DNA from 4 places in the Pararhizobium sp. LjRoot235 genome. Region 1 is predicted to be linked to each of the others. Evidence: predicted binding sites of a transcription regulator. Region 1 holds the regulator's gene; each other region holds the start of a gene.
What was found. The regulator PhoB, encoded in region 1, activates phosphate uptake and scavenging genes when phosphate is short. The targets are predictions, from matches to a motif close to TGTCATNNANCTGTCAT.
Positions count from the first base shown of each region.

Region 2: the regulator PhoB is predicted to act here: its motif matches at 3,510-3,526, upstream of ppk2 (polyphosphate kinase 2).
Region 3: the regulator PhoB is predicted to act here: its motif matches at 3,197-3,213, upstream of ACSQ2Z_RS15355 (bifunctional 2',3'-cyclic-nucleotide 2'-phosphodiesterase/3'-nucleotidase).
Region 4: the regulator PhoB is predicted to act here: its motif matches at 1,349-1,365, upstream of ACSQ2Z_RS08875 (DUF47 family protein).

Region 1 covers NZ_CAXUSP020000001.1:3,976,928-3,984,267, forward strand. The annotation lists gene argF (ornithine carbamoyltransferase) at 147-1,058, opposite strand; gene ACSQ2Z_RS19535 (aspartate aminotransferase family protein) at 1,105-2,304, opposite strand; gene ACSQ2Z_RS19540 (GcrA family cell cycle regulator) at 2,735-3,259, shown strand; gene phoB (phosphate regulon transcriptional regulator PhoB) at 3,327-4,010, opposite strand; gene phoU (phosphate signaling complex protein PhoU) at 4,129-4,839, opposite strand; gene pstB (phosphate ABC transporter ATP-binding protein PstB) at 4,918-5,733, opposite strand; gene pstA (phosphate ABC transporter permease PstA) at 5,746-7,068, opposite strand; gene pstC (phosphate ABC transporter permease subunit PstC) at 7,065-7,340, opposite strand, start outside.
Region 2 covers NZ_CAXUSP020000001.1:1,123,638-1,130,977, forward strand. The annotation lists gene ACSQ2Z_RS05360 (SDR family oxidoreductase) at 84-854, opposite strand; gene ACSQ2Z_RS05365 (glutathione S-transferase family protein) at 1,008-1,667, opposite strand; gene ACSQ2Z_RS05370 (winged helix-turn-helix transcriptional regulator) at 1,758-2,276, shown strand; gene ppk2 (polyphosphate kinase 2) at 2,565-3,467, opposite strand; gene ACSQ2Z_RS05380 (transglutaminase family protein) at 3,725-4,672, shown strand; gene ACSQ2Z_RS05385 (hypothetical protein) at 4,700-5,524, shown strand; gene ACSQ2Z_RS05390 (DUF7674 family protein) at 5,524-5,898, shown strand; gene ACSQ2Z_RS05395 (hypothetical protein) at 5,876-6,052, opposite strand; gene ACSQ2Z_RS05400 (aspartate kinase) at 6,362-7,340, shown strand, end outside.
Region 3 covers NZ_CAXUSP020000001.1:3,139,252-3,146,591, reverse strand. The annotation lists gene cimA (citramalate synthase) at 1-561, shown strand, start outside; gene ACSQ2Z_RS15365 (DUF433 domain-containing protein) at 642-866, shown strand; gene ACSQ2Z_RS15360 (DUF5615 family PIN-like protein) at 866-1,195, shown strand; gene ACSQ2Z_RS15355 (bifunctional 2',3'-cyclic-nucleotide 2'-phosphodiesterase/3'-nucleotidase) at 1,202-3,187, opposite strand; gene rarD (EamA family transporter RarD) at 3,402-4,340, shown strand; gene ACSQ2Z_RS15345 (TIGR00730 family Rossman fold protein) at 4,361-4,981, opposite strand; gene ACSQ2Z_RS15340 (LysM peptidoglycan-binding domain-containing protein) at 5,241-7,037, shown strand; gene ACSQ2Z_RS15335 (ABCB family ABC transporter ATP-binding protein/permease) at 7,238-7,340, shown strand, end outside.
Region 4 covers NZ_CAXUSP020000001.1:1,866,551-1,873,890, forward strand. The annotation lists gene ligA (NAD-dependent DNA ligase LigA) at 1-1,284, shown strand, start outside; gene ACSQ2Z_RS08875 (DUF47 family protein) at 1,390-2,034, shown strand; gene ACSQ2Z_RS08880 (anion permease) at 2,034-3,038, shown strand; gene ACSQ2Z_RS08885 (fumarylacetoacetate hydrolase family protein) at 3,242-3,997, shown strand; gene panC (pantoate--beta-alanine ligase) at 4,171-5,046, shown strand; gene panB (3-methyl-2-oxobutanoate hydroxymethyltransferase) at 5,049-5,870, shown strand; gene ACSQ2Z_RS08900 (AzlC family ABC transporter permease) at 6,048-6,764, shown strand; gene ACSQ2Z_RS08905 (AzlD family protein) at 6,767-7,078, shown strand; gene ACSQ2Z_RS08910 (aminopeptidase P family protein) at 7,282-7,340, opposite strand, start outside.

The DNA of each region.
Region 1 (7,340 bases):
CGCACCCGCTGCAGACAGCGGCACGGATGGCTGGATATTCTGAACGCGAATGACCGGCACGGAGGCTGAGCTACCCGCCGGTCATCCAATTGCAGCATAGATCGTGTGCCGCGGTCCCGTTTTCAATATGCGCGGTAGCGCGCTCGTCAAAGCGCGCCGAGGCACCAGGCGAGAACCGATTTCTGCGCATGCAGGCGGTTTTCCGCCTCATCGAAGACCACTGACTGCTTGCCGTCGATCACGTCGTCCGTCACCTCCTCGCCGCGATGGGCAGGCAGGCAATGCATGAACAGCGCGTCCTTTTCGGCCTTCGCCATCAGCTCCGCATTGACCTGGAAGGGCTGGAAGACGTTGTGACCGCGCGCCCGGTGTTCCAGGTTCATCGACACCCAAGTGTCGGTCACCACGCAATGGGCGCCGACAACCGCCTGATCGGCGTCATGATAGAGCTTGATGTCGCCGCCATTGTCGCGGGCCCAGTTGAGGATCTTGTCGTCCGGCTCGGAACCAAGCGGAACAGCCATATTCATCCGATAGCCGAAACGGGCGGACCCTTCGACGAAGGAATGCAACACATTGTTGCCATCGCCGGTCCAGGCAATGGTCTTGCCCTTCACCGGGCCTGCATGCTCCTCGAAGGTCATGATGTCGGCCATGATCTGGCAGGGATGTGTCGTGTCCGTCAGGCCGTTGATCACCGGTACGGTTGCATGCTCGGCAAGTTCGAGCAGCCGGGTGTGATCGGTCGTGCGGATCATGATGGCATCGACATAGCGCGACAGCACCTTGGCCGTGTCGCCGATGGTTTCGGCGCGGCCGAGCTGCATTTCGGTACCGGAGAGGAACAGTGTCTCGCCGCCGAGCTGGCGCATGCCGACATCGAAGGACACGCGCGTGCGGGTCGATGGCTTCTCGAAGATCATCGCCAGCATCTTGCCGGCAAGCGGCTTTTCGGCCGTGCCGGCCTTGGTGGCAGCCTTGCGGACGCGGGCGTCTTCGATGATCGCCCGCAGGTCGGCTGCCGTCATGGCAGAAAGATCGAGAAAGTGTCTGGCCATTTCTATTCAAAGTCCTGTGTTTTCAGCATGGGAAGGGGAACGTCGTTCAGGCCGAGGCCTTTCGTCGTTCCGCCGTCAGCTGTTCGGCCGCCCGCTCGAGCCGCGCCAAGCCTTCGCGAGCTTCCTCGGCCGTCGTTACCAGCGGCGGCAGCAGGCGGATGACGTTTTCACCCGCAGGCACGGCCAGAAGCCGCTCGGCGCGGATCGCCTTGAGCAGGTCTGCGGACGGTACCTTGGCCTTGATGCCGAGCATCAGGCCTTCGCCGCGGATTTCCTCGATGACATCGGGGAAACGATCGGCAAGCGAAGCGAGGCCCTGGCGGAAAACCAGCGCCACATCGCGGACATGCTGCAGGAAACCATCGGCCAGGACGATATCGAGAACGGCATTGCCCACAGCCATGGCCAGCGGATTGCCGCCATAGGTCGAGCCATGCGTTCCGGCGACCATGCCGGAAGCCGCATCCGCCGTCGCAAGGCAGGCACCGAGCGGAAAACCGCCGCCGATCCCCTTGGCGACGGCCATGATGTCGGGCGTGAGACCTGCCCATTCATAGGCAAACAGCTTGCCGGTCCGGCCGATGCCGCACTGGACCTCATCGAGGATCAGAAGCAAGCCGTATTCGTCGCACAGCGAGCGCACCTCCTGCAGGAATTCCTTCGGTACCGTGCGGATGCCACCCTCGCCCTGGATCGGCTCGATCAGGATCGCGGCGGTTTCCTCCGTGATGGCCGCTTTCAGCGCCGTCATGTCGTTGAACGGAACCTGATAGAAACCCGGCGCCTTCGGACCGAAACCCTCGAGATACTTTGCCTGACCGCCGGCCGCGATGGTCGCCAGCGTCCGGCCGTGAAAGGCGCCTTCGAAGGTAATGATGTGGAACTTTTCCGGATGCCCCTTGGAGAAGTGATAGCGCCGCGCGGTCTTGATCGCGCATTCCAGTGCTTCCGCACCCGAATTGGTGAAGAATACCTTGTCGGCAAAGGTGGCTTCAGTCAGCCGGCGGCTCAGGCTTTCCTGTCCGGGAACCTCATAGAGATTGGAGAGATGCCAGACCTTGTCCGCCTGCTCCTTCAGCGCCGAAACGAGGTGCGGATGGGCATGGCCGAGCGAATTGACCGCGACACCGGCGGCAAAATCGAGATAGCGCGTGCCATCCTCCGCAACCAGCCAGACGCCTTCGCCGCGCTCAAACCGCAAGGGGGCGCGGGCATATGTGTCATAAAGCGGCGTGGCATCGGCCATGGCGCATGTCTCCTCAATCATCACGGTGATTGTTTCGGTTGGCTCAGCTCGGACTGAGGTCAGCCCTTAAAAAATCAAAATGCCGCCTCGCGGCGGCAAAATCACTATCTTCATTTCGCACCGCAATGTCAACAAAAGCCGGCAATTTGCGGCAATTCACGCCGCCATCGCGACATCGATTTTTTTGACCGCACGCTCTTGCAAAAATGCCACGCATGCCAAGCAAGTTGGGGAAAACTCGAAAATCGATTCGCTCGGATTCCGGGGACTCTTGTCAGCGAGTCCCCCTACCTCTACCTTAACAACTAATTACTAGAACGCATGCGGCGGACCTAGTCACCAAAAGAGTTATCGCGTTTCAGCCTCGGAGTCCGTCCGGGGTACGGTGGAGGATTCGACCATCACCAACGCTGTGAATGGAGAAAAGACCATGAACTGGACTGACGAGCGGGTCGAGAAACTCAAGAAGTTGTGGTCAGAAGGATTGAGCGCGAGCCAGATCGCCGCGCAGCTCGGCGGCGTCAGCCGAAACGCGGTCATCGGCAAGGTGCACCGGCTTTGCCTGCCCGGCCGTGCCAAGGCTGGCGGCAGCACGGCAACCACCGCCCGCGCCAAGCGTCCGGCGACATCCGCACCGCGCGCGCCGAACTACGCTGCGCGCGTCACCAACCGCACCGTGACACGCACCACGGGCGCCACCGTCATGAAGGAAGAGGTGGAAATCGACGCCATTGAGGACCAGTACGTCGCACCGGTCAGCAACGTGGTCGTGCCGATGTCCCGCCGCCTGGCGCTGACGCAGCTTACGGACCGCACCTGCAAGTGGCCGATCGGCGACCCGATGAAGGAAGAGTTTCATTTCTGCGGCAATGACTCGCCCGATACATCGCCCTACTGCACCTTCCACGCAAAGCTGGCCTATCAGCCTTCCGGCGAACGCCGTCGGGCTCGGTGAACGCCGCAAACCACTAAACATAAAAAGGGGCCGGCCGGCCCCTTTTCCGTGTTTCACTCAAGTGCAGTCAGCTTTCCAGGGAATAGCCCGCGCCTCGCACGGTGCGGATCACATCCTGCATGTTGGAGAAGTTCAGCGCCTTGCGCAGGCGGCCGACATGGACGTCGACGGTGCGCTCGTCGACATAGATGTCGTGGCCCCAGACGCCGTCGAGCAGCTGCGAGCGCGAAAAGACGCGGCCGGGCGAGGTCATGAAGAATTCCAAGAGCCGGAACTCGGTCGGTCCGAGGCGGACCTCGCGGGTCTTGCGGTGAACGCGGTGGGTTTCGCGATCGAGCTCGATATCGCCGCATTTCAGCAGCGTCGACAGCACTTCCGGCTTCGCGCGCCGCAGCATCGCCTTCACCCGCGCCATCAGCTCCGGCGTCGAGAACGGCTTGACCACATAGTCGTCAGCGCCCGTGGCAAGGCCGCGGACCCGCTCGCTCTCTTCACCGCGTGCCGTTAGCATGATGATCGGCAGGCGCTCGGTTTCGGAGCGTTGACGAAGCCTGCGGCACAACTCGATGCCGGAGACGCCCGGCAGCATCCAGTCGAGGATCAGGAGATCCGGCAGGCGCTCCTGCAGCCGGATTTCCGCTTCGTCGCCGCGGTTGATCGTATCGACTTCAAAGCCTTCGGCCTCAAGATTGTAACGCAGGAGAACGCTCAGCGCTTCCTCGTCTTCGACAACGGCAATTCTTGGCAGCATGCGGTCTCAACTCCTTGACGCCTTGCCCTCATTGCAAGGGGCTCGTCCGGCGGCCCGAAAGCCGTCGGGCAGTCAAATGCCTAGATTTCACTTACCTATTTCCGATCCGGCGCGGCGATCAGTTGCCGATCGCGCCGACGGTATTGGCGGTATCGTCCTTCGGACGTTCCCCGGCCGGCTGGGAGCCGGTCGCCATGTAATAGATCGTTTCGGCGACATTTGTCGCATGGTCGCCGATGCGTTCGATATTCTTGGCGCAGAACAGAAGATGCGTGCACGGCGTGATGTTGCGCGGATCTTCCATCATGTAGGTCAGGAGCTCGCGAAACAGCGACGTGTAGATCGCATCGATTTCATTGTCCCGCTCACGGATGCTGTTGGCCTTTTCCGGCGACCGCGACGCATAGACATCGAGCACTTCCTTCAGCTGCATCAGCGCGAGTTCGGCCAGGTGCTCCAGCCCGCGAGCCAGCTGCCGCGGCAAGCTGGCGCTCGAAACGGCGATCACCCGCTTGGCCGTGTTCTTCCCGAGATCGCCGACACGCTCAAGATCGGCAGCAATACGGATGGAGCCCATCAGTTCGCGCAGGTCGGATGCGACCGGCTGGCGTCTTGCGATGGTGACGATCACCTTCTCGCCGATCTGGCGTTCGGCCTCATCCATGATGGCGTCGTCGGAGATGACCTTCTGGGCGAGCGCGAGGTCCGCGTTGACCAGTGCCCGCACGGATTCGGCGACCATCTGCTCGGCAAGGCCGCCCATCTCGGAGATGCGCCGGTTCAGGTATTTGAGATCTTCGTCATAGACGGAAGCAATGTGCGTGGACATGATCGTTTTTCCTTGTGTTCATGGTCCCGGTTCAAAGCGCGCCACCGCTCCCTACATCGGAAAGCGGCAAGATATGCGTCAGCCGAAGCGGCCCATGATGTAATCCTGGGTGCGCTGGTCATCCGGATTGGTGAACATCTTGTCGGTATCGTTCTCCTCGACCAGATTGCCGAGATGGAACATGGCGGTGCGTTGCGAAACGCGTGCCGCCTGCTGCATCGAGTGGGTAACGATGACGATGGTGAAGTTGGTGCGCAGTTCGTGGATCAGTTCCTCGACTTTGGCGGTCGCAATCGGGTCCAGAGCCGAGCAGGGTTCGTCCATCAGGATGACTTCCGGGCTGACGGCAACGGCGCGCGCAATACACAGACGCTGCTGCTGACCGCCGGAGAGACCAGTGCCCGGCTCATGCAGGCGATCCTTCACCTCGTTCCACAGACCTGCCTTATGCAGGCTGGTTTCGACGATCTGGTCGAATTCGGCCTTGGAGCGCGCCAGGCCATGGATCTTCGGGCCGTAGGAAACATTCTCGTAGATCGACTTCGGGAACGGGTTCGGCTTCTGGAAGACCATGCCGACGCGTGCCCGCAGTTCGACCACGTCGATGGCCGGATCGTAGATATCCTCCTCGTCAAGCGTGATCTTGCCGGTGACCCGGCAGTTGTCGATCGTATCGTTCATGCGGTTCAGCGTGCGCAGGAAGGTCGACTTGCCGCAGCCGGACGGGCCGATCAGAGCCGTGACTGTGTTTTCACGAACGTTGAGGTTCACGTCGAAAAGAGCGCGCTTCTCGCCGTAATAGACCGACACGTCCTTGCCGTTCATCTTGAAGGGAACAGTGTTCATTTTCTGATCCAGCGCCTTTTCAACTGCTGCTTCTGACATCATGTTCATGTTCTTACCTCACTACCAGCGTCGCTCAAAGCGACGCCGCAACAGGATTGCGCCAAGATTCATGACCACGAGGAAGATCAAAAGGATGATGATCGCGCCCGAGGTCCGTTCGACAAATGCACGTTCGGCTTCATTGGCCCACATGTAGATCTGCACGGGCAATGCGGTAGACGGGTCCATCGGCGAGCCGGGAAAATCGACGACGAAGGCCACCATGCCGATCAGGAGCAGCGGCGCCGTTTCGCCGAGCGCGTGCGCCAGACCGATGATCGTGCCCGTCAGCACGCCTGGCATGGCGAGCGGCAACACGTGGTGGAAGATGGTCTGCATCTTCGAGGCGCCGAGGCCGAGGGCAGCCGCGCGGATCGAGGGCGGCACGGCCTTCAGCGCCGCACGCGTGGCGATAATGATCGTCGGAAGGGTCATCAGCGTCAGCACCAGGCCGCCGACCAGCGCTGCCGAGCGCGGCATGCCGGCGAAGTTGATGAAGATCGACAGGCCAAGCAGACCGTAGACGATCGAGGGGACGGCGGCGAGATTGTTGATGTTGACCTCAATGAGGTCCGTCAGCCGGTTTTTTGGCGCGAACTCTTCGAGGTAGATGGACGCGGCGACGCCGATCGGCAGCGCCAACACAAGTACGATCAGCATCATGTAGAGCGAGCCGAGGGCTGCCACACCGATGCCTGCTGCTTCCGGGCGGCTGGAGGCGCCGAAGGTGAAGATGCCGGTGTTGAAGTCCTTCGTCAGGGCACCGCTATCGGTGAGCGTCTTCATCCAGGCGATCTGCTGGTCGTTGACCTTGCGCTTGGTTTCATCGATCTTGAGGTCGATCTGGCCCTTGTTGGCACTGTCGATATTGCCTTCGGCCAGCAGCGGCACGTTCACCGTGGTGCCGATTACCGACGGATTGGCAATGACGATGTCGCGCAGTTGGGTGCGGGCACTGGCCGAAACCATTTCCGTTGCCTTCTTGACCAGGGCGCGGTTGGCCGGATCGATGCCCAGTGCCTTGACGAGGGCGTCGCGCACCAACAGCGGATAGTTGGCCGTCATCAGCTTCGTCGGCTTAGTCGCTCGCTCGTTCTTCGGATCGATGACCTTTTCGGCAAACTCGATCGGCAGTGTGATCGTCGTCTGCTGGAAGGCCGTGTAGCCGTTCGAAATGACCGTCCAGAGAAGGACGAACAGGAAGAACAGGCCGGTGAGGATCGCCGCCACGCCATAGGCACGGAAGCGGCGTTCGGCGGCGTAGCGGCGCTTGATGCCGATATCGCGTTTGGCTACAGCGGGGCGCACGGAGGCGGGGGACGAAGAGGAAACGATCTCGGTCATTCGTACTGTTCCCGATATTTGCGCACAATGTAGAGTGCATAGATGTTGAGGCCGAGCGTGATGCAGAACAGCGTGATGCCAAGCGCGAAAGCCACCAGCGTCTGCGGCGAGTTGAACTCGAGGTCGCCGGTCAGCTGATTGACGATCTTGACGGTCACCGTCGTCATCGCCTCGAAGGGATTGAGCTGCATGCGCGCGGCAACACCGGCGGCAAGCACCACGATCATGGTTTCACCGACGGCACGCGATGCGGTCAGGAGCAACGCGCCGAC
Region 2 (7,340 bases), 2.9 Mb from region 1:
TGAAAGCGAGCGTGAGAGACTGCTGAACGAGATGCCAAGGCGGCGATTTTGCGGCGCGCAGGTGCGGGGCCGGCGGCGGACGCTCAGGTTCGGCTGATCGAAGCGCCGCCGTCGACGAGCATGGCCGTGCCGGTGGTAAAGCGGGAGGCGTCCGAGGCGAGATAGAGCACGGACAGGGCGATTTCTTCCGGCCTTGCCATCCGCTTCAGCGCATGCAGGCCTTCGACGAAGGCCAGCACTTCCGGCCCGGCGCCCGGCGCGTTGGTGAAGCTCGCAGGCGTATCGGTTCCACCGGGCAGGATCGCGTTGACGCGAATGCCCTTTGTGCCGAGCTCTGCGGCGAGGACTTGGGCCAAGCCGACAAGGCCGGCCTTGGCGGCGGCATAGGCGCTCATGCCCGGCATGCCGGCGGTATGGCCGACGAAGCTGGAGGTGAAGATCAGCGAACCGCCGCCGCGCGCCTCAAGGGCCGGCACCTGATGACGCGCGCCGAAGAAGGCGCTGGTGAGGTTGGTGTCGACCGTGTCGCGCCATCCGGCCGGCGTCAAATCCGCGATCGGCGCCATTTCTCCGGTGCTGCCGGCGTTGTTGAAGGCGATGTCGAGGCCGCCGAATGTTTCGACGGCGGCGGCCACCAGATCCCGCGCGTGGGCCTCGTCGCGGACATCGCCGTCGAGCGCGAGGGCTTGGCCGCCCTCCGCCTCGATTTCGGCGACGATTTCGGCCAGCGCGCTTTTACGGCGGCCGGAGACGACGAGGCGTGCGCCTTCGCTGGCGAAGAGCTTTGCCGTCGCACGGCCGATGCCGGAGCTGGCGCCGGTGATGATGGCGACCTTGTTGGAAAGCGTGGTCATGGTTGAATCTCCTCTTGGTGTTGCGGGAGATTCAATCGCAACAAGCGCTGTCCGGCGCCACCCGATTCCTGCGCGGCTTTGTGCGGGTCGGTCATTGGCGAGCCGAAGCGGGGACCGCCGCTCCGGCTTCGTTGGCCGTAAGTAAATTCTTACTCAATCCCGATCCGGAGCGCCCAGCGGGAAGTAGCTGCGGTACGGCCGGGCTTCGTCCACCGCGCGGGCAAAGGAGGGGCGGGCGAGCAAGCGGGCGCGGTAGGCGCGGGTGTTCTCCAGTTTTTCCGGGATCGGATGAACCCAGTCGGCATAGAATAGCGACGGGGCGGCGGCGCAATCGGCAAGGCTGAACTGATCGCCGGCGGCCCATTCGGATTTGGCAATGGCGCCGTCGAGCCAGGCATAGGCGTTGTCGAGCATGGCCTTGGCTTCCTTGACGCCCGTGGGGTCGCGGTCGGCTTCCGCGCGGATCTGGTTGAACACCACCTTCTGCATCGGCGTCATGACGTAGTTGTCGAAGAAGCGGTCCATCATCCGGGTTTTCAGCGCAGTGTTGGCATCCGATGGGACCAGGCGAACGGGGCCGGGATGGTTGAGCGCCAGATATTCGATGATGATAGTTGATTCCAGCACGGTCTCATCACCGTCCTTCAGGACCGGCATGCGCTTCAGCGGCCAGAGCGCGCTCCATTCGGCGACGATCTCCGGCGTCTTCTGGTCGAGCAGGCGCAGTTCGAACGGCGTGTCGTTCTCGTAAAGCGCGATAATGACCTTCTGGCAGTAGGCGGAGAAAGGGTGGGCGAAGAGTTGCGGTTTCATCTTGTCCTCCAACACTGGTTTCAATCGGCAACTAGTTGCGTTGTAAGATGAGTGATCCTATATTGCAAGCAGTTTAACATAGGGCGGACAATGGACATTGCACACCGGTCGGGATGCCCGATCAACCTGACACTGGAAATGCTTGGCGATCGCTGGAGCCTGATCGTCATCCGCGACATCATGTTCGGCAACCGCCGGCATTTTCGCGAGTTACTGACCCAATCGGAAGAGGGGATCGCCTCGAACGTGCTGGCCGATCGGCTGAAGCGGCTGACGGAGAAGGGACTTTTGTCGCGCACCGGCGATCCGAGCCACAAGCAGAAGGGGATCTACAGCCTGACCGAGCCATCGATCCAGCTTGTGCCGCTGCTTGCGCAGATGGGCGCCTGGGGGCGCAGGCATACACCGGTGTCGGAAGAGCTGTCGATCCGCGCCGAACTGCTGGAGCAGGGCGGGCCGCCGATGTGGGCGGCCTTCATGGAGGAGTTGCGCAGCCTGCATACCGGTGCGCCGGCGCCGCAGCGCTCGGTGTTTTCCGAATTGCAAGCGGCCTATCTGGCGGTGGTGGCGAGGAAGAAGGCCGAAACCTCCGCGGCCATCGGAGCCTGATGCCGGGGAATTGCGGTACATTTCCGCTCACCCAGCGTGTGTGAGCCGAGCAAGCGGAGGGTTGTCGCATGTTGGATCGAAGGCGATTGCGACAATCCCCCACTTCTCCCCGGCGGGGAGAAGTGCCGAGCGCATGCGAGGCGATGAGGGTTCTCGGCGATTTCGGCGCCAGCCGTCTCATCCGGCGCTTCGCGTCACCTTCTCCCCGCCGTGAGAAGAGGGAGCAGGCCGCAAATCCATATGCAATTGCCTGCGGGCAGGCGGGGCGGGCAAGCGGGAACTCGATGATCAATAGACTTCCGGCACGTGCATTTCCGGCGGCACCGGCTGGCGGATATAGTCGTCGTGACGCACGCGCTCGGGCAATTCTACGGTGGACTTGGGCACGTCCTGATACGGGATCTGGGTGAGGAGATGCGCGATGCAGTTGAGGCGGGCCCTCTTCTTGTCGACGGCCTGGACGACCCACCAGGGGGCTTCCTCGATGTGGGTCCTCGCCAGCATCTCTTCCTTGGCCTTGGTGTATTCTTCCCAATGGACGCGGCTTTCCATGTCCATTGGCGACAGCTTCCACTGTTTTAGCGGATCGTGGATGCGCATCTTGAAGCGGAATTCCTGCTCCTCGTCGGTGATCGAAAACCAGTATTTGATCAGCACGATGCCTGAGCGCGCCAGCATGCGCTCGAATTCGGGCACCGTGCGGAAGAATTCGTCGAGTTCTTCCGGCGTGCAGAAGCCCATGACGCGCTCGACGCCGGCGCGGTTGTACCAGCTGCGGTCGAACAGGACCATTTCGCCGGCCGTCGGCAAATGCGGCACGTAGCGCTGGAAATACCACTGGTTGCGCTCGCGCTCGGTCGGAGCGGGCAGCGCCACGGTACGGCAGACGCGCGGATTGAGGCGCTGGGTGACGCGCTTGATGGCGCCGCCCTTACCGGCCGAATCGCGGCCCTCGAACAGCACCACGACCTTGAGCTTCTTGTACTGCACCCAGTCCTGCAGGCGGACGAGTTCGTGCTGCAGCCGGAACAGCTCGCGGAAATAGACCTTGCGCTCAATCGTCGCCTCGGCTTCTTCCGACATGCCCTCGGCGACCAGTTCGTCGAGCCGGTCCTCTTCCATCTGCATTTCCAGCTCTTCGTCGAAGCTGTCGGCAATTTCCGCCTTGATGCGGCTGAGCTGGTCGATCATTGGTCAAATCCCCGTTGGTTGAAGGCACAGGAGCAGGGTTTGATGACAGGTATGTGACGGTGGGCGGCAGCGGCCTGCAGCGTGGAATTGCGGACATTCACGGTGACCGCCATTGCCGCTTCTTGCTGTGTCTGGTGGCATGTTCGCGAAAGATGAATTTGAAAATGTCGCTTAAAAAACCATGGAAGGTCTCCGCCGTCCATTGACGACAACCCTGCGAATGCATACCCATGGTTGAATCATCGGCAGGACTGTTCATGAAAATCCTTCGCATTGCCATTCTGGTGCTCTGCCTGCCGATCACAGCGGTTTTCGCACAGACGCCGGAAAATGATTCCGCACGGTTGCAGGCGAGAACGGAAGCGCTCTTCGAACAAGGGCGCGACCTGCTCGACATAAAGCTGTCCGTCGATCAGATGGTCGATCCCACGACCAATGCGCAGACTGTGACATCCATGATCGACCGCATGGCCGACGATGTGAAGACCATGGCCGGAGGGAATGCAAAGAGCGCCGAGACACTTACGGCTCTGAAGCGGTATCTCTATGAGGCCGGTGCCTGGAACGACAACAGACCCTTCCAGTACGATCTCGATCATCCGCTCGGCGAAAAGCCTGCAAACCGTTTGCTGCAACGCTACCTGACGACGCGGCGCGGCAACTGTATCACCATGCCGATGCTGATGCTGTCCGTCGGCCAGCGGCTGGGGCTGAAGGTGACGCTGGCCGAAGCTCCCTTGCATGTCTTCATCAAATACACCGATGACGATGGCGCTGTCTGGAATCTGGAAGCGACCAGCGGTGGCGGCTTTACTCGCGATGTCTGGTACAGGCAGAAGCTGCCGATGTCGGACAAGGCGGTCGCGAACGGCGTCTATCTCCGGTCCCTGTCCCATGGGGAATCGGCGGCACTGATCGCTTCCTTTCTGGTGGAGCGTCAGATCGACGCCGGCGCGTTCGAAAATGCGATTTCCGTCTCGGACGTGCTTTTGCGGCATTATCCCACCTTCGCCTATGGACTGGTGAAGAAGGGCAGCGCCTTTAGCGGCCTGCTGCGGCGGGAGCTGGCAGGGAAATACACGCGGATGGAAGACATTCCGGCCGATCTGAAGGCGAAAGCCGATCAGTGGTACGGGCAGAACATGCAGGCGTTCGCCAGGGCGGAAGCCATGGGGTGGCGGCCGCAGGATGGCCAGACAGAATGACGATCTGATTCCAGTGGGGACTTGTTCATGAAATGCTTTTCCGGCGGGTTTCTGACCCGCATTCTCAGCCTGCTGCTGATTTGCAGCATGTTATCCGTGTCCTTCGGCTCTGCGGCGAATGCGCGGTTTATCTCGCCCGACACCATGGACCCGACAGTGCAAGGCGTGGGCACCAACCGCTATGCTTATTCCGGTAATGACCCGGTCAATAAGAGCGATCCGAACGGCCACATGATGTCCAATGGGGACATCGACCGATATACGACGGATACCGGACCATGGGGCGGTGGCGTAGGCGGCCCAGGACGCGGTGGCAGTGGGGGCGGGTACGGCGGCGGCTGGTCGGTTGGCGGCTTTTTGAGCGGACTCCTTGGGGGAGCGTTTGGTCTGAACTCAATGAAAGGCTCCGAGAAGGACGATTCTCACGGAAACGGGCAAGTTGGGGGCAATTCCAATCAGGGGCAGCCATCTGCCGCTTCCGGTGGTGCTCCAGGCGGTCCGGAAGATGACGATAGAGACAGGAAAGACCCTGCAAAACATGAAGCATATAAAGATGAATTACGCGCAGATATGCAGAAACCGGCAGTAAGGGACCCCGAACTAAGGCGTATGATGGATGCAATGTATCGACCCGGCGCTAAGGTTGGAAGCGGGAGTACTGCCTCAGCGGTTCGTCAAGAAATGCAAACTGGAGTAAGTGTACAGGGAAGATTTCATACGCAAAAGGCAGGGGAAATGGCCGGAAGACTGGAAGGCTGGCTGAGCAGAAATCCAACCGCTTCGTCAGGAGATCGTGCCGCAGCAGAGAATACACTACGTGATTTGCGAAATGCTTTGAGCGGGAAGCCATAATGGAAATTACAATTTTTATAGAGAAAATGAAAAATCTTCTACCCGATACTTATCGGATAGAAGAAGAATTAGTGAAAGAGTTTTATCCATCTCCTCCAGGAATAAATTCACTTTGTTCCAGCATTGGATGGGCTATTGCAGAAAATTTCGAGTCCATCGAGGATATCCACGGCGTTTTTGATTTAATCGAAAGTGGGATGCGCGACGGGGACCATGACCTGAAAGACGCAATCGCGACTGGTCTGATTGAAGCGATAATTTCTCAAACTGACCATCACCCTGGAACATGGGAAAAAATTGTGCCACACCTAGGGCCGCTTTCTGCGGCCTACGCCATAGACTGGATCAAGTTCACTGAAACAGGGCAGATGTAAGTTTGGTCAACCATTGCTCCGGATCGTCTTTATCCGGTTTTCTGCCATTGGTCACATCGCGCTTCCTACCGAGCAGCTTGCCACGCTGCTCGGGCGTGAATTGTGGCAGCTCGACCGGCTCTTGACGGACTTCGCGCTCCTCCAGCCGCACCATCGTTTTCCGAACTCTGCCAAAGCCCATCGAGGCGAGCGCGCTGTGGCGCGATCCACCCGCCGAACCGATCTAGATTGCGTGCGACGACCTCGCGCCAGAGCTGGCCGCGCTCGCCTCGGCGCTCCAGCGCCATGGCGATATGGCCGATCTTCGGCTCCGTATCGCCGTCTCGTTTCCACGCTTCGAAATCCAGCACCTTTTGATAGATCCTTCTCCATTGCACGCCGCCCTCATTTTCGCTAAGAGACCGGCGACTTTGAAGAGACGGGCGCGGGTTTGCCGCGCGGCATTTTCGACCGGTAGAGGCATATGGCACGCATCGTTATGAAATTCGGCGGGACATCCGTTGCGGATCTTGAACGCATCTACAATGTGGCCCGCCATGTGAAACGTGAAGTCGAGGCCGGCCACGAGGTGGCGGTGGTTGTGTCGGCCATGTCCGGCAAGACCAACGAACTGGTCGGCTGGGTGCAGGGCGCGCCGAAGGCGACGGGGGCGAATTCGCCCTTCTTCGATGCGCGCGAATATGATGCGGTGGTTGCTTCCGGTGAACAGGTGACCTCGGGGCTTTTGTCGATCGCGCTGCAATCGATGGGCATCAATGCGCGCTCCTGGCAGGGCTGGCAGATTCCGATCAAGACCGACAACGCCCATGGCGCCGCGCGCATTCTCGATATCGACGGCACAGAGCTGATCCGCCGCTTCGGCGAGGGACAGGTGGCCGTTGTCTCCGGCTTCCAGGGGCTCGGTCCCGACAACCGGATCGCGACGCTCGGGCGTGGCGGCTCGGATACCTCGGCAGTGGCGATCGCGGCGGCGATCAAGGCCGACCGCTGCGACATCTATACGGACGTCGACGGCGTCTACACCACCGATCCGCGCATCGAGCCGAAGGCGAGGCGGATGAAGAAGATCGCATTCGAGGAAATGCTCGAAATGGCGTCGCTCGGCGCCAAGGTCCTGCAGGTTCGCTCGGTCGAGCTTGCCATGGTATTCAAGGTCCGCACCTTCGTGCGCTCCAGTTTCGAAGACCCCGATGCGCCGGGCATGGGCGATTTCCTGAATCCCCCCGGCACGCTGATTTGTGATGAGGAAGAGATCGTGGAACAGGAAGTCGTCACCGGCATCGCCTATGCCAAGGATGAAGCGCAGATTTCGCTGCGGCGCGTGGCCGACCGACCCGGCGTCTCGGCGGCGATCTTCGGGCCGCTGGCCGAAGCTCATATCAATGTCGACATGATCGTCCAGAACATTTCGGAAGACGGCTCGAAGACCGACATGACCTTCA
Region 3 (7,340 bases), 840 kb from region 1:
ATCGTCGTCTCAAAGGATGATCCGAAGCTCGACAAGCTGATCGCCATCGTCAAGGAACGCGAGGCGACCGGTTATGCCTATGAGGGCGCCGACGCGAGCTTCGCCATCCTCGCCCAGCGGATCCTCGGTTCGGTGCCGGAATTCTTCCTGGTCGACAGTTTCCGCGTCATGGTCGAGCGCCGCTTCGATGCCAACGGCAAGCTGAAAACCGTCTCGGAAGCCGTGGTGAAGGTCTCGGTCGACGGCGAGACGATGATGTCTGTCGCCGAAGGCCATGGCCCCGTCAATGCGCTCGATTTGGCGCTCCGCAAGGATCTCGGCAAATACCAGTCTGAGATCGAGGATCTGGAACTGGTGGACTACAAGGTGCGTATCCTCAATGGCGGCACGGAGGCCATCACCCGTGTCCTGATCGAATCAGTCGACGCCACCGGCGCCCGCTGGTGGACGGTCGGCGTGTCCGACAACATCATCGACGCGTCCTTCCAGGCACTGATGGATTCGATCGTCTTCAAGCTGTTGAAGAACCGCGACCAGGCGGGGCTTGCGGCGGCGGAATAAATGACAAGAGGGCGCGACCGTCCGCTTGCGACATGTTATGTTCGTTGGAACATGCGACGAGACAATATCGAGGAAGCGAAATGAGCGAAATCTATCGGATTACCGTCGATCCTGAGCAGTGCGGCGGTCGCCCGACCCTTCGAAACCTTCGCATCCGCGTCAAGGACGTGCTGGACCTGCTGGCGGCAGGAGCCAGTCATGCTGAGATCCTTCAGGATTACCCCGCGCTCGAAGAGGGCGACGTCCAGGCCGCGCTCGAATATGCCGCGCGCCAAAGCGATCATCCTGTCCTTCACGTCGCGTAATGCGCTTCCTGGTCGATGCCCAGTTGCCGCCGGCGCTCGCGCGTTGGCTGACTGTGCGCGGCTACGAAGCGGTGCATGTCTCTGAAACGGGAATGCAAGCCGCGACCGACCGGCTGATCTGGGACTGCGCGTTGAATGAGGGCTGGGTCATCGTGACGAAGGACGAGGACTTTGCCCAGCACAAGGTGTTTACGCAAGCTGGCCCGGCTGTGGTCTGGATCAGATGGCCTAATACGCGACGCCACCAACTTCTCGTCCGGTTCGAAGTAGTTTTACCCACGATCGTCGCCGCGCTTGTGCGCGGCGAAACATTGATCGAAGTGGTTTGACGAGGCTCACAGCACCAGCCGGAACTTCGCAAATCCATCCGCGCCGTCCCCCGCATCCTCGATCTTCACGCCCTTGACGCCGGCGATCAGTCCGCGTGCCTTGGGGCCGGTCTCGAAGGTTGCGGTCGCTCCTTCCACCGGCTTGAAGCTCCAGTTGCCATCGGCCGATGGGTTGATGGTGCCTTCGGCGATGATGTAGCGGACGATGACGTCGCGGTTGGTATCGGGGGCTGCGAAGACCACCTTGTCGGCGGCGATTTCGGGGAATTTACCGCCGCCGCCAGCGCGGTAATTGTTGGACGCGACGACGAATTTCTGTGTTGGATCGATCGGTTTTCCCTCGAAGGAGAGGTTCTGGATTCGGTTTGAACCCGGGTTCACCGCGTTGCCGTCCTTGTCGTACTTTGCTGGTTGCGACAGGTCGATCTGATAGGTCACGCCGTCGATGATATCGAAGTTGTAGGAGGGGAATTCTGGGTTGAGCAGCGCTGCATCCCTGGCGCCCGGCGAGACGGTGTTGAACATGCCCGCCGACATTTCCAGCCAGTTCTTCACCTGTGCGCCGGTGATGACGACCGCTTGCACCGTATTCGGATAAAGATAGAGGTCGGCGACGTTCTTGATGGCGATGTCGCCGGTGGGGACGTCGGTGTAATAGTCCGCGCCGCCGCGCCCGCCGGATTTGAACGGGGCTGCCGCCGAAAGCACCGGCAGGTCCTTGTAGTCCGTGTCCTTCAGCATGTCCTTGATGTACCAGGTCTGCGCATTGGAGACGATCTGCACCGACGGGTCGTCCGCCACCAGCGCGAAGTAGGAATAGAGCGGCGCCGAGGTCTTGCCGACGGGCGTGCGGATATAGGCAAGCGTCGCCTCATGTTCGGCATTGGCGGCATTCAGCACGTCGGCCCGATCCGCCACGTCGGCGACCACCTTCTTGTCCTCGCGGTGGTAGATCGGCCGCGCCTCGGTGGAGAAATCGACGATCTTCCAGTTCTTGCCGTCCTTTTCGATGAGCAGGTCGATCAGCCCGAGATGCGAGCCCCAGAAGCCGCCCATCACCGCCGGTTTGCCGAGCAGCGTGCCCTTGGCGGGATCGACGCCCTCGATGCCGTCGAAACTCTTCGGGCCGGGAAAAACGAGGTGCTGGTGGCCGGTAAAGACCGCGTCGATGCCTTCGACGCCGGCGAGATAGAGCGAGGCGTTTTCCATCCGCTCCGTCTGCCCGCTGCCATCGATGCCGGAGTGGGAGAGTGCGATGACGATGTCGGCGCCTTCCTCCTTCATCGCTGGCACCCAGGCGTTTGCCGCCTCGACGATATCGCGGGTCTGAGCCTTGCCTTCCAGGTTCTTGATATCCCAAAGCATGATCTGCGGCGGCACGAAGCCGATGATGCCGATCTTCAGCGGGCTGGTGGCGCCCGAACCGTCGGCGACGATCTTCTCGACGATTGTATAGGGTTTGAAGAAGAGTTTGTCGTCCTTTGGATCGGACGCTAACTGGCCCTTGGTCAGATTGGCGCAGACATAGGGGAAATTGGCACCGGCAAGCACCTTGAACATATAATCGAGGCCATAGTTGAACTCGTGATTGCCGAGCGTACCCGCCTCGTAGCCGAGCACGTTCATCGCCTTGATGACCGGATGCACGTCGCCCTCTTTCATGCCGCGCTGATAGGCCATGTAGTCGCCCATCGGGTTGCCCTGCAGGAAATCGCCATTGTCGATAAGGAAGGAATTGCCGGCCTCGGCGCGGATGGCGTCGATGATCGAGGCAGTGCGGGCAAGCCCCATCGTGTCGTTCGGTTTGTCGCCGTAATAGTCATAGGGGAAGACGTGGACGTGGATGTCGGTCGTTTCCATGATGCGCAGGTGCGCCTGGTTGGCGGCTGCACGCGTGGCAAAGGGGTGCAGCAGGATCAGAGCGGAGGTGGCGGCGGCACCGCTCAAGAGCGAGCGGCGGGTTATCGGGTGGAGCGCGAGGTTGGAAGACATGTGAAGTCCCTTCGTCTGACCGTCATTGCCTGGCTGAAAAACCTATGGCGGGAAGCTGCGGAATGCACCCCGCAAAATATCACCTATTTTCCTCTTCTTAGCTGAAGTCTCTGTCAGGTTTATTGCATGCAAGGTTCACGGAAATGAATTGGTTGATCAACGGTCTTTGGAGTAGGACGGGCCGACGTTAAAATTGTCGACGGGATGAAGCGCCATGGCTGATGCGAAACAAACACCGGCGGTGCAGAACGGCGATTCGCCGCGCGGCTTCGCCTTCGCGCTGACGGCCTATCTCCTCTGGGGATTCCTGCCCTTCTTCATGAAGGCTGTCGCGCATATCCCCGCCTTTGAGGTCGTCGCCCACCGGATCGTCTGGTCGGTGCCGCTTGCCGGCGCCGTCCTCGTCCTGCTCGGCCGCACCGATGACATAAAGATTGCGCTGCGCTCGCCGCGTATGCTGAAGATGGCGATGCTGACCGCCGTTCTCATCACCATCAACTGGGGCATCTATGTCTGGGCGATCGGGGCAGGCCGCGCGCTGGAGACCGCGCTCGGCTACTACATCAACCCCCTGTTCTCGATCTTCCTCGGCGCCGTGCTCCTCAAGGAAAAGCTCAATCCAGCGCAGATCGTCGCGATCGTTCTCGCCGGCGTCGCCGTCGTCGTGCTGGCCTTCGATGCGGGCGGGCTGCCCTGGGTATCGATCGGCCTCGCGCTCTCCTGGGGGCTCTATGCCTTCTTCCGCAAGACCCTGCCGGTCGGCCCGAATCAGGGTTTCTTCCTGGAAGTGCTGCTGCTCAGCATTCCCGCGCTCGGCTATATCGTCTATCTTGAAGCCTCGGGGCAGGGGCATTTCTCCGACACCGGCTGGGCCGATATCGCCTGGCTGATGGCCTGCGGTGTCGTAACTGCCGTGCCGCTGATGATTTACGCGAACGGCGCCAAGCTGCTCCGGCTCTCCACCATCGGCATTATGCAGTACATCGCTCCGACGATGATCTTCATCATCGCCGTGTTCGTCTTCCACGAACCCTTCGGCACGCCGAAGCTGATCGCCTTCATCCTGATCTGGGCAGCACTGGCGGTCTATTCGACGTCGATGCTCATGGAAAGCCGCGCGCGGCGCGCGGTGATGGCAAACCCGGCGGAATAATTCCGGGCCACGGCCAGACGTCAAAGCTTGGAGATAATCCCGGGCTCGCCGTCGCGGTCGACATCGCTTGCCCAATGGGCCAGCAGCGCCGGAACGACTTCCTCGGCCGCGTCGATGACGAGTGGCTGGACGAGATGGGCGGTGTGGATGAAGCCGGCTTCCGCCATGTGCTCGATGAGCGTCATCAACGGATCCCAAAAGCCATTGATGTTGACGAGCACGATCGGCTTGCGGTGACGGCCGAGCTGCGCCCAGGTCATGATCTCGACGATCTCCTCCAGCGTGCCGATGCCGCCCGGCAGGGTGACAAAGGCGTCGGCACGCTCGAACATCTTGTGCTTGCGGTCATGCATGTCCGGCGTCACGATCAGTTCGCTGAGCTGCCCCAACGAATGGCGGGTGGCCTCCATATCCATCAGAAATTCTGGTATGATGCCGGTAACGCGGCCACCGTGCGAAAGAACGCCGCTTGCGACCGCGCCCATGATGCCCTTCGTGCCGCCGCCATAGACGAGCCGGAGATGGTTGTCGGCGATGGATTTGCCCAGAATGCGGCCGGCATCGATGTAGGATTTATCGCGACCGGGTTGGGAGCCGCAATAGACGCAGATGGATCGAATCGGGATATTTTTCTCGTTCATCATCCAAAGAGACATCCCACCGCAGCAGGCGTCAAGAAAAATGACGGAAAACCGGGGCCTGGCTTGGTCCGGACATGAGGCGATGCTTGTAGAAAGCGACGGAAATCGTTAGCGTTTTTAGGAGTAAGCTGACGATATGTGCAGGGGCTGATTCCGTCTGGTTAGGAAACCGGAAAGCGGCAGGCATGTAGGCTTCGGGAGAGCCGTTCGCTGGTGTCCATTTCGGGCGCAGCCGGCTCCCGGCCATTTGGAGATGTGCATGATGAAGAACAAGGCCGGCTGGGTGGCCCTTATCGTCCTGGCAATTGCATCCCTGCTGATGGTTTTCTTTGTCCTGCCGAATATCAACAAGGGCAAGGACACGCTCACCGCCGATGCCCCGGTGGATAGTCCGGCAAAGCTGAGCGATGCGAAGAGCGCACGCCCAGTGGCTGAGGGCGAGGCGGCGACGGATACGACTGCCAAACCCGCCGACCCGGCTGCAGCCTGGACGGTCCCCGGTTTTGATGTCCTGCGCGTCGAACCGGACGGGTCGACAGTCATTGCCGGGCGGGCTCAGCCCAACACCAAACTTGAAATCGTCAGCGGCGATGCGGTCATCGGCACGGCTGATGTCGGGGCGACGGGTGATTTTGCCGCGATCTTCGAGAAGCCGCTGCCGGCCGGCGATTATCAGCTAACGCTGCGCAGCGTCGGCGAAAATGGCGTGACCAAGTCTTCGGAAGAAGTCGCTACCGTCTCGATCCCCAAGGACAAGACCGGCGAACTGCTCGCCATGGTCTCGAAGCCGGGCGAGGCAAGCCGCATCATTACCAAACCGGCGGCCGAGGCAAAACAGGCCAATGCCCAGTCGACGACCGCCACGAGTGAAGTCGCAAAGGCAGAGCCTGCGCCCGAGGCATCCGCCACGGCGGCTGACACTGCCGTTTCGGCCGAGACGCCGGCAACCGGCGAGAAGCCGGCTGTCGCCGTCTCTGCCGTAGAGATCGAAGGCAAGAAGATTTTCGTTGCCGGTAGCGCCAAGGCCGGCGCGCTGGTTCGCATTTATGCTGATGACAAGCTTGTCGGCGAGATGAAGGCCGATGAGCAGGGACGTTTCGTTGTCGAGGGTACGATCGACCTGCCGGTCGGAAACCACACGATCCGCGCCGATGTGATGGGCGCCGACGGCAGCACGGTTGTGATGCGCGCCGCTGTTCCCTTCGATCGCCCGGCCGGCGATCAGGTGGCAGCGGTTGCCCAACCCAATGCGCAAGGCACCGTTACGCCTCTCGAGGGCGGCAGCTTCGATGGTCTGCGGATGGAGGCGACAAAGGCGCTAGGCCTGCTCAAGGGGCTGTTTGCAGACGGCAAGGTCCCGACGGCGGAAGAGCTGGCGGCGGCGCGCTCGGCAACCGAAATCGCCCTGAAATCGCTCGCCGATTTCAAAGTCGCCGACAATCTCGATGCCAGCGTCAAGGAAATGGCGGCCAAGACGGCCAAGGCCGCGGCCGATGCGCTAGCCGTGCTGAAGGCGCTGCCGGCGGATGCCGCCAGCGTTTCCGCATCGCTCGGCAAGATCGAGGCGGCGGTCGGTTCGGCGTTGATGCCGCGCACCGACGGCACCGGTGGCAATGCCGTTGCGACCGATATTCCGGCAACGCCTGCACAGGATGTCGCCAAGCCGGCAGCTGAAACGGCTGAGAAGCCTGCCGCAGAGTCAGCCACGCCTTCCGCTGAGTCAGGTGCTGCCGTGACGGCAGGCGGCGACAGTGCCGCACCGGCCGAGAAACCGGCAAACGGGCAGACTGCTGCCGAGCCGCAGACGGTGCAGCAGGCGCCGCTGCAGCAGAGCAAGGCCTCGGTGATCATCCGTCGTGGCGATACGCTCTGGCAGATTTCGCGCCGTGTCTATGGTGCCGGTGTCCGCTATACGACGATCTATCTCGCCAACGAGGACCAGATCACCAATCCGGACCGCATCCTGCCGGGCCAGATCTTCGGCGTACCGGACAAGGCGATGCCGGAGGCTGAAGCGCAGGAAGTGCACCGCAAGCACATGAAGCATCTGCCTTGATCGCTTTTCGCCGGCTCCTCCATTGCGGCTGGTCTTTATGAAGCCTATCTGAAACAAAAAGCGGCGCCTTGAGAAGGCGCCGTTTTTGATTGGAGATTTGCGGGCGCGCTTTCGCATCGACGGTCATCGTCGTGACATCCAAAGCGCGCAAGCACGGCTGCTGTGAAAAGGGCGGTCCGAAGAAGAAGGCGGAACACAAAGTGGCAGCGCAGAAGAAGACGGTATCGGCGGACGCAGGCAATCCGCTGCAAACGATCATCAATCTCTGGCCCTATATGTGGCCGAGCAACCGCAGCGACCTCA
Region 4 (7,340 bases), 2.1 Mb from region 1:
GACTACGATATTGACGGTGTCGTCTACAAGGTCGACCGGCTGGACCTGCAGCAGCGCCTCGGCTTCCGCTCGCGCTCGCCGCGCTGGGCGACGGCCCACAAGTTCCCGGCCGAGCAGGCCTTCACGATCGTCGAGAACATCGACATTCAGGTCGGCCGCACCGGGGCGCTGACGCCGGTTGCGCGGCTGACGCCGGTCACGGTCGGCGGCGTTGTCGTCACCAATGCGACACTGCACAATGCGGACTATATCGAGGGCATCGGCAATAGCGGCGAGCGCATCCGGGAGGAGGGGCACGATATCCGTATCGGCGACACGGTGATCGTCCAGCGTGCCGGCGATGTCATCCCGCAGGTTCTCGATGTCGTCATGGAAAAGCGTCCGGTAACGGCAGAACGCTATCAGTTCCCAAAGACCTGCCCGGTCTGCGGCAGCCATGCAGTGCGGGAAAGGAACGAGAAGACCGGCAAGCTCGATTCGGTGACCCGCTGCACCGGCGGCTTCGTCTGCCGCGCGCAGGCTGTCGAGCATCTGAAGCATTTCGTCTCCCGCAATGCCTTCGATATCGAGGGGTTGGGCTCCAAGCAGATCGATTTCTTCTTCGAGGCGGACGATCCTTCGCTGTCGATCAAGACGGCACCGGACATCTTCACGCTCGAGAAGCGGCAGAGCTATTCACCGCTCGCCAAGCTCGAAAACATCGACGGTTTCGGCAAGGTCAGTGTCCGCAAGCTTTTTGACGCGATCAACGACCGGCGGCAGGTGGCCTTGCATCGGCTGATCTACGCGCTCGGCATCCGCCACGTCGGCGAGACGACAGCAAAGCTCTTGGCGCGCTCCTACGGCAGCTACACCGTGTTCGCGGAGGCGATGAAGGCCGCGGCGGACCCTACCTCGGAGGCCTGGAGCGATTTGAACACCATCGACGGCATCGGCGAAGTAGTCGCCCGGGCGATCGTCGAGTTCTACAAGGAGCCGCGCAACATTGACGTCGTTTCGCGGCTGCTCGAGCAAGTGACCCCGCTGGACGCCGAAGCACCTGTTTCGAGTTCGAGCCCAGTTGCCGGCAAGACCGTCGTCTTCACCGGCTCGCTTGAAAAAATGACGCGCGACGAGGCAAAAGCCATGGCGGAACGGCTGGGAGCCAAGGTTGCCGGTTCCGTGTCGAAGAAAACCGACCTGCTCGTTGCCGGTCCCGGCGCCGGTTCCAAGCTCGAAAAAGCCCGTGAACTCGGTGTCGAAACCACCGATGAAGACGGCTGGTTTACGCTGATCGGTGGGTAATCACGCTTCAACAGCTTCGAAAGCTTCCCTTGCGCCGCTGGCTTCGCTATGAGGCCTGTCAGCTATGACAGTTTCGTGACAGTGGCGAAGACGGGTGATTAAACAATGCTGGGTTGGTTTCGCAAACTCCTGCCGCGCGAAGACAAGTTCTTCGAACTTTTCGATGCGCATTCGCGCGCTGTGGCCGGCGCCGCCGACGCGCTGAAGGCGCTGCTTGCAGGCGAGGGCGATCATGATGCGCATTGCAATCGCATCATCGCCTTGGAGGACGAGGCCGATGGCATCACACGCGAGGTGATGCTGGCCGTCCGTCGCAGCTTCATCACACCGTTCGACCGCGGCGACATCAAGGATCTGATCCAGTCGATGGATGACGCCATCGACATGATGCACAAGACAGTGAAGACGATCCGCCTGTTTGAGCAGAAGAGTTTTGATCCCGGCATGCGCGAGATGGGCGCCCTCGTCGTCGACGCCGCCCGGTTGATCGCCGAGGCAATCCCGCTGCTCGATCGGATCGGCACGAATGCGCCGCGCCTTAGCGCCATCGCCGAAGAAATCACACGCGTCGAGGGCCGTTCCGACGAACTGCATGAAGAAGGCCTGAAGGACCTTTTCCGCCGTTACGGCACGTCGAATCCGATGGCCTACATTATCGGTAGTGAAATCTACGGCGAGCTCGAGAAGGTTGTGGACCGCTTTGAAGACGTCGCCAATGAAATCAGCGGCATCCTGATCGAGAACGTTTGATGGAGGCCACGCTCGCCTTTCCGCTACTCGCGGGTCTGATCGGCATAGCGCTGTTCTTCGACTTCCTCAATGGTCTGCACGATGCGGCGAATTCGATCGCGACGATTGTTTCGACACGCGTGCTAAGGCCGCAATATGCTGTGATGTGGGCGGCGTTCTTCAATTTTATTGCCTTCCTGTTCTTCGGCCTGCATGTCGCCGAAACCCTCGGCAAGGGAATTATCGACCCGGCGATCGTCAATCCGCAGTTGATTTTCGCCGCCTTGATGGGGGCGATCATCTGGAACATCGTCACCTGGATCTTCGGCATCCCGTCGAGTTCATCCCATGCGCTGGTCGGCGGATTGGTCGGTGCGGGCCTTGCGAGGACCGGTGGCGATGCGATCGTGCTCAGCGGCCTGTTGAAGACGGTTAGCGCGATCTTCCTGTCGCCGATGATCGGGTTCTTCCTGGCGCTCATGCTCGTTCTGATCGTCTCGTGGATTTGCTTGCGCCAGACCCCGTTTGCCGTCGATCGCAGCTTTCGCGGCTTGCAGTTCATTTCAGCCTCGCTCTATTCGCTCGGCCATGGCGGCAATGACGCGCAGAAAACCATGGGTATCATCGCGGTCCTGCTGTTCAGCCAGGGCCATCTCGGCCCGACCTTCCACGTGCCGTTCTGGGTGGTGATCTGCTGCCAGTCAGCCATGGCGCTCGGCACGCTCTTCGGTGGCTGGCGGATCGTCCATACGATGGGGTCGAAGATCACCCGGCTCAATCCGATGCAAGGGTTTTGCGCGGAAACAGGCGGCGCTATCACGTTGTTCGGCGCCACCTGGCTCGGCATCCCGGTCTCGACGACGCACACGATCACCGGCGCCATCATCGGCGTTGGCGCTGCAAGACGCGTCTCTGCAGTGCGCTGGGGGCTTGCCGGCAATATCGTGATTGCCTGGATCATCACGCTGCCGTCGGCGGCGTTAATTTCCGCGCTGTTCTATTTTGCAGCAGGCCTGCTGGGCTAAACGAATCGTTTCGCCGCCCTGCGGTCGGCTTTGCATGTCGACGGCTGCACGAGGCCAGTACATTTTCCGAGCGGTAACCGCGAGGGATTTCCTTCTCAGACGATGGCGCAAATTCGACGCGACACCCGCCGTCAAATAGTGTCCTATGGGTGCAGGCGACCGCAGAGCCGCCGCTTTTGAACGGAACCGAGGAACACCAATCCATGAAGCTTGCTACCTTGAAGGATTCGACCCGGGACGGAAAACTCGTCGTGGTATCGAAGGATCTGACGCGCTGCTCGGAAGTCGGCCATATCGCCCGCACGCTGCAGGCGGCGCTGGACGACTGGGCGCACGTCGCGCCCCGGCTGCAACAGGTCGCGGTCGGCATGGAGAGCGGCTCGCAGCCGACCATGCGCTTCCACGAAAATGATGCGGCTTCGCCGTTGCCGCGCGCCTTCTTCTGGGCCGGTGGCTCCGGCGGCTTTTCCGGGCCGCGCAATACCATTCCGCTTGCGGATGATGCATCTGGCATCACTGTCACCGCGCAGGTCGCCGTCATCACCGACGATGTCGAGGCGCAGCCCGCCAGCGCCGATGCGAAGGGCGCTGTTCTTCTTGTCCTCCTCGCCAGCGATATTTCGGTTGGCAATGCGACGGCAGTGTCGACGTTTTCTCCGGTCGCCGTCACGCCTGACGAACTGGGCGAAGGCTGGAATACCGGCGACCTGGCACTGCTCGTCCGCCGCAACGGCAGGGCTCTCGACGGCGGCGAGATCGGCAGGAAGGAGGCGGCGGAGATCGTCGCCAAAACCGCAGCAATCCGCCCGCTGATGGCTGGCAGCATCGTTGGGACGGGTCTGTGCAAGACATCCTGCCCCCTTTCCATCGGTGATACCGTTCGCATCGAGATGAACGATCGGAGCGGACATTCCATCTTTGGCGCCATCGAGCAGATGGTGGAAACGCGCCGCAAATGATTGTCACGGCACGCCGGGACCCTATTTCCGGGTAGGCAATTCTTGAATTGTCTTTTTGCACTGCACACGTTAGGGAAATCGCGCCGGATTTTCACGGGAGCTCTCGTGAATATCCGGCAAGAGCCAGCCGCCATGCCTAAGGCGGCAGCCTTGACGGATTGGAGGATCCCGGGATGGAAACGATTACCACGATTGCAGAGTTGCGCGCGCGCCTTGCGGATCACCGCCGTGCCGGCAAGACCATCGGCCTGGTGCCGACCATGGGTTATCTGCATGTTGGCCATATGGAACTGGTCCGTCGCGCGAGGGCGGAAAACGACATCGTCGTCGTCAGCCTGTTCGTCAATCCGCTGCAGTTCGGCGCCAATGAAGATCTGGCGAAATACCCGCGCGATCTCACGCGCGATGAGGACTTGCTCATCAAAGGCGGCGCCGATTTCCTCTTTGCGCCCGGCGTCTCCGACATGTATCCGCGGCCGATGGAAACGGTGGTCGATGTGCCGGCGCTCGGCGGCGAGCTCGAGGGCTCCGTCCGGCCCGGCCATTTCGCCGGCGTCGCCACCGTCGTCACCAAGCTCTTCAACATCGTCCAGCCGGACCGCGCCTATTTCGGCGAGAAGGATTTCCAGCAGTTGCAGATCATTCGCCGCATGGTCGAGGATCTGGCGCAACCGGTCGAGATCGTCGGCGTTACCACCGTGCGCGAAGCCGACGGGCTCGCCTGCTCGTCGCGCAATGTCTACCTGACACCCGCAGAACGGACCGCAGCGGCGATCGTGCCGAAGGCACTCGACGAGGCCGAACGGCTCATCGCCGGCGGGCTGACGGATGTCGCAGCCCTCGAAAAAGCGGTGACCGATTTCATCGCTTCGGAGCCTCTGGCAAAGCCGGAAGTGGTTGCCATTCGTGATCCGGAAACACTGCACACCGTGACGGAAATCGGCGAAAAACCGGTTCTTCTGTTGCTTTTTGTCCGTTTCGGGAGCACGAAGCTGCTCGATAACCGGGTTTTCACGCCGAAAACCGCAAAATTTGCAAAGGTGGCGTAAGCATGAGTGTACAGGCAATGAAGCGTCGCCTGAGCCCCGGCAATATCGAGGCGCTCAAGGGCGAACGGCCGATCGTCAGCCTGACGGCCTACACCACGCCGATCGCCCGGCTGCTCGATCCGCACGTCGATTTCATGCTGGTCGGCGATTCGCTCGGCATGGTGCTTTACGGTTTGGATTCGACCGTCGGCGTTACCCTCGACATGATGATCGCCCATGGCCAGGCCGTCATGCGCGGCTCGGAAAAGGCTTGCGTCGTCGTCGACCTGCCTTTTGGTTCCTACCAGGAGTCCAAGGAACAGGCCTTCGCCACCGCAGCCCGCGTTCTGAAGGAGACCGGCTGCAGCGCGGTGAAGCTCGAGGGTGGCGCGGAGATGGCCGAGACGGTCGATTTCCTCACCCAGCGCGGCATTCCCGTGCTCGGCCATATCGGCCTGATGCCCCAATTCGTCAACACGATGGGCGGCTACCGGTCAGTTGGCCGCAACGACAAGGAAGCAGCGAAGATCAGGCGCGATGCCAAGGCGATCGACGATGCGGGGGCTTTTGCCATCGTCGTCGAGGGCACGATCGAACCCCTGGCGCGCGAGATTTCGGCGGAACTCAGAGCGCCGACCATCGGCATCGGTGCGTCGCCGGCCTGCGATGGCCAGATCCTCGTGTCGGACGATATGCTCGGCATCTTCAGCGACTTCAAGCCTCGCTTCGTCAAGCATTTCGCCGAGCTGGCACCGCAGATTTCGGCGGCTTTCGAGGCCTATGCCAATGAGGTAAAGGCGCGGACCTTCCCCGGTATCGAGCATACGTTTCAGGTCAAGCGCTGACACGCGTGGCGGATCGGGCGCTGTCCCGGTCCGCTCTGATCAGAAAATTGGATCACTACATCAATCTTATTGAATTGTTCCCTGGCCGGTCACGGCCTATCTGTGCGTTCCATCTCTCACACATCTCGGGAGGCGTCGTTTGGCCTTTGGTCGCCGTCGTTCCGGAAAGTTTCCTTCATGACCAAAGACCGTTTCTGGCAGGGTGTTCGCGGCGGTTTTCCCGTCATGGTGTCGGCGTCCCCGTTCGGCGCGTTGTTCGGCGCGCTTGCGGTCGACAATGGCTTCTCGGTTTTCGATGCGGTGTTGATGAGCGCCACGCTCTATGCTGGCGCTAGCCAGATGGTCGGCATCGAGCTGTTCGGCCACAAGGTCCAGCCATGGCTGATCGTGCTTTCGATCTTCGCGGTCAATTTCCGCCATATCCTCTATTCGGCATCGATCGCCCGGCATATCCGGCATTTTTCCGGCGTGCAGAAGGTTGTCACCTTCTTCCTGCTGGTCGATCCGCAATACGCCGAAACCGAGAAGCGGGCCGAACGCGGCGAGCCGATAACCTTCAACTGGTATCTCGGCTTTGCGATGATCATCTACATACCTTGGCAGATCATGACGCTGCTCGGGGCGATCTTCGGGCAGATGATCGGCGAGCCGCGTGCGGTCGGTCTCGACGTGCTCTTGCCGATCTATTTCATGGGGCTGGTTCTCGGTTTCCGCAAACGGGACAACTGGTTGCCGGTCGTCGCCGCCAGTTCGCTCGCATCCATTGCGGCCATGCATTTCGTTGGCTCGCCGTGGCATGTCAGCATCGGCGCGATCGCCGGCATCCTGCTTGCCTCCTGCCTGCCGCTGCCGAAACGGCATGAAGAGCCGGTCACATTGGAACACGAGGTCTGATCATGGATAGCTCAGACCACATGCAACTGATCTACATCATCCTCGCGGCCGCCTTCGCGACCTTTCTCACCCGCATCGGCGGCTATGTTATGATTACGCAGATGAAGCGCATCCCGCCGCGCATGGAGGCGGCGCTGAATTCGGTGCCCGCCGCCGTGCTCTCGACCCTGGTTGCTCCCGCCTTCGTCCGTGGCGGCTTCGATGTGGCGGCCGCCATGCTCGTTGCCCTCGCCGTCGGTTTGCGCGTTTCGTCGCTCTGGATGCTGGCCGTCGGCTGGCTCGTCGTCATGGCGATCCGCTATTTGACCGTGTAGGAAGCAAATCACTTCAGGCTCGCCCCTCATCCGGCCCTCTCCTTGTTTAGGAAGAAGGTCGCCGCTTGTCCCTTCTCCCCGTTCTGACGGGGAGAAGGGACAAGCGGCGACCTTCGTTATCCCCTCTCCCACTTGCGGGGAGAGGGTTAGGGTGAGGGGCAATCACAAAACTTTCGTGTCGCGTGATCCAGCTTTAGGGATTTTTAACGCTTCAGCGGCGCCGTCGCCTCTTTCAACCACCCCAGCACTTTTTCGTCCGAGA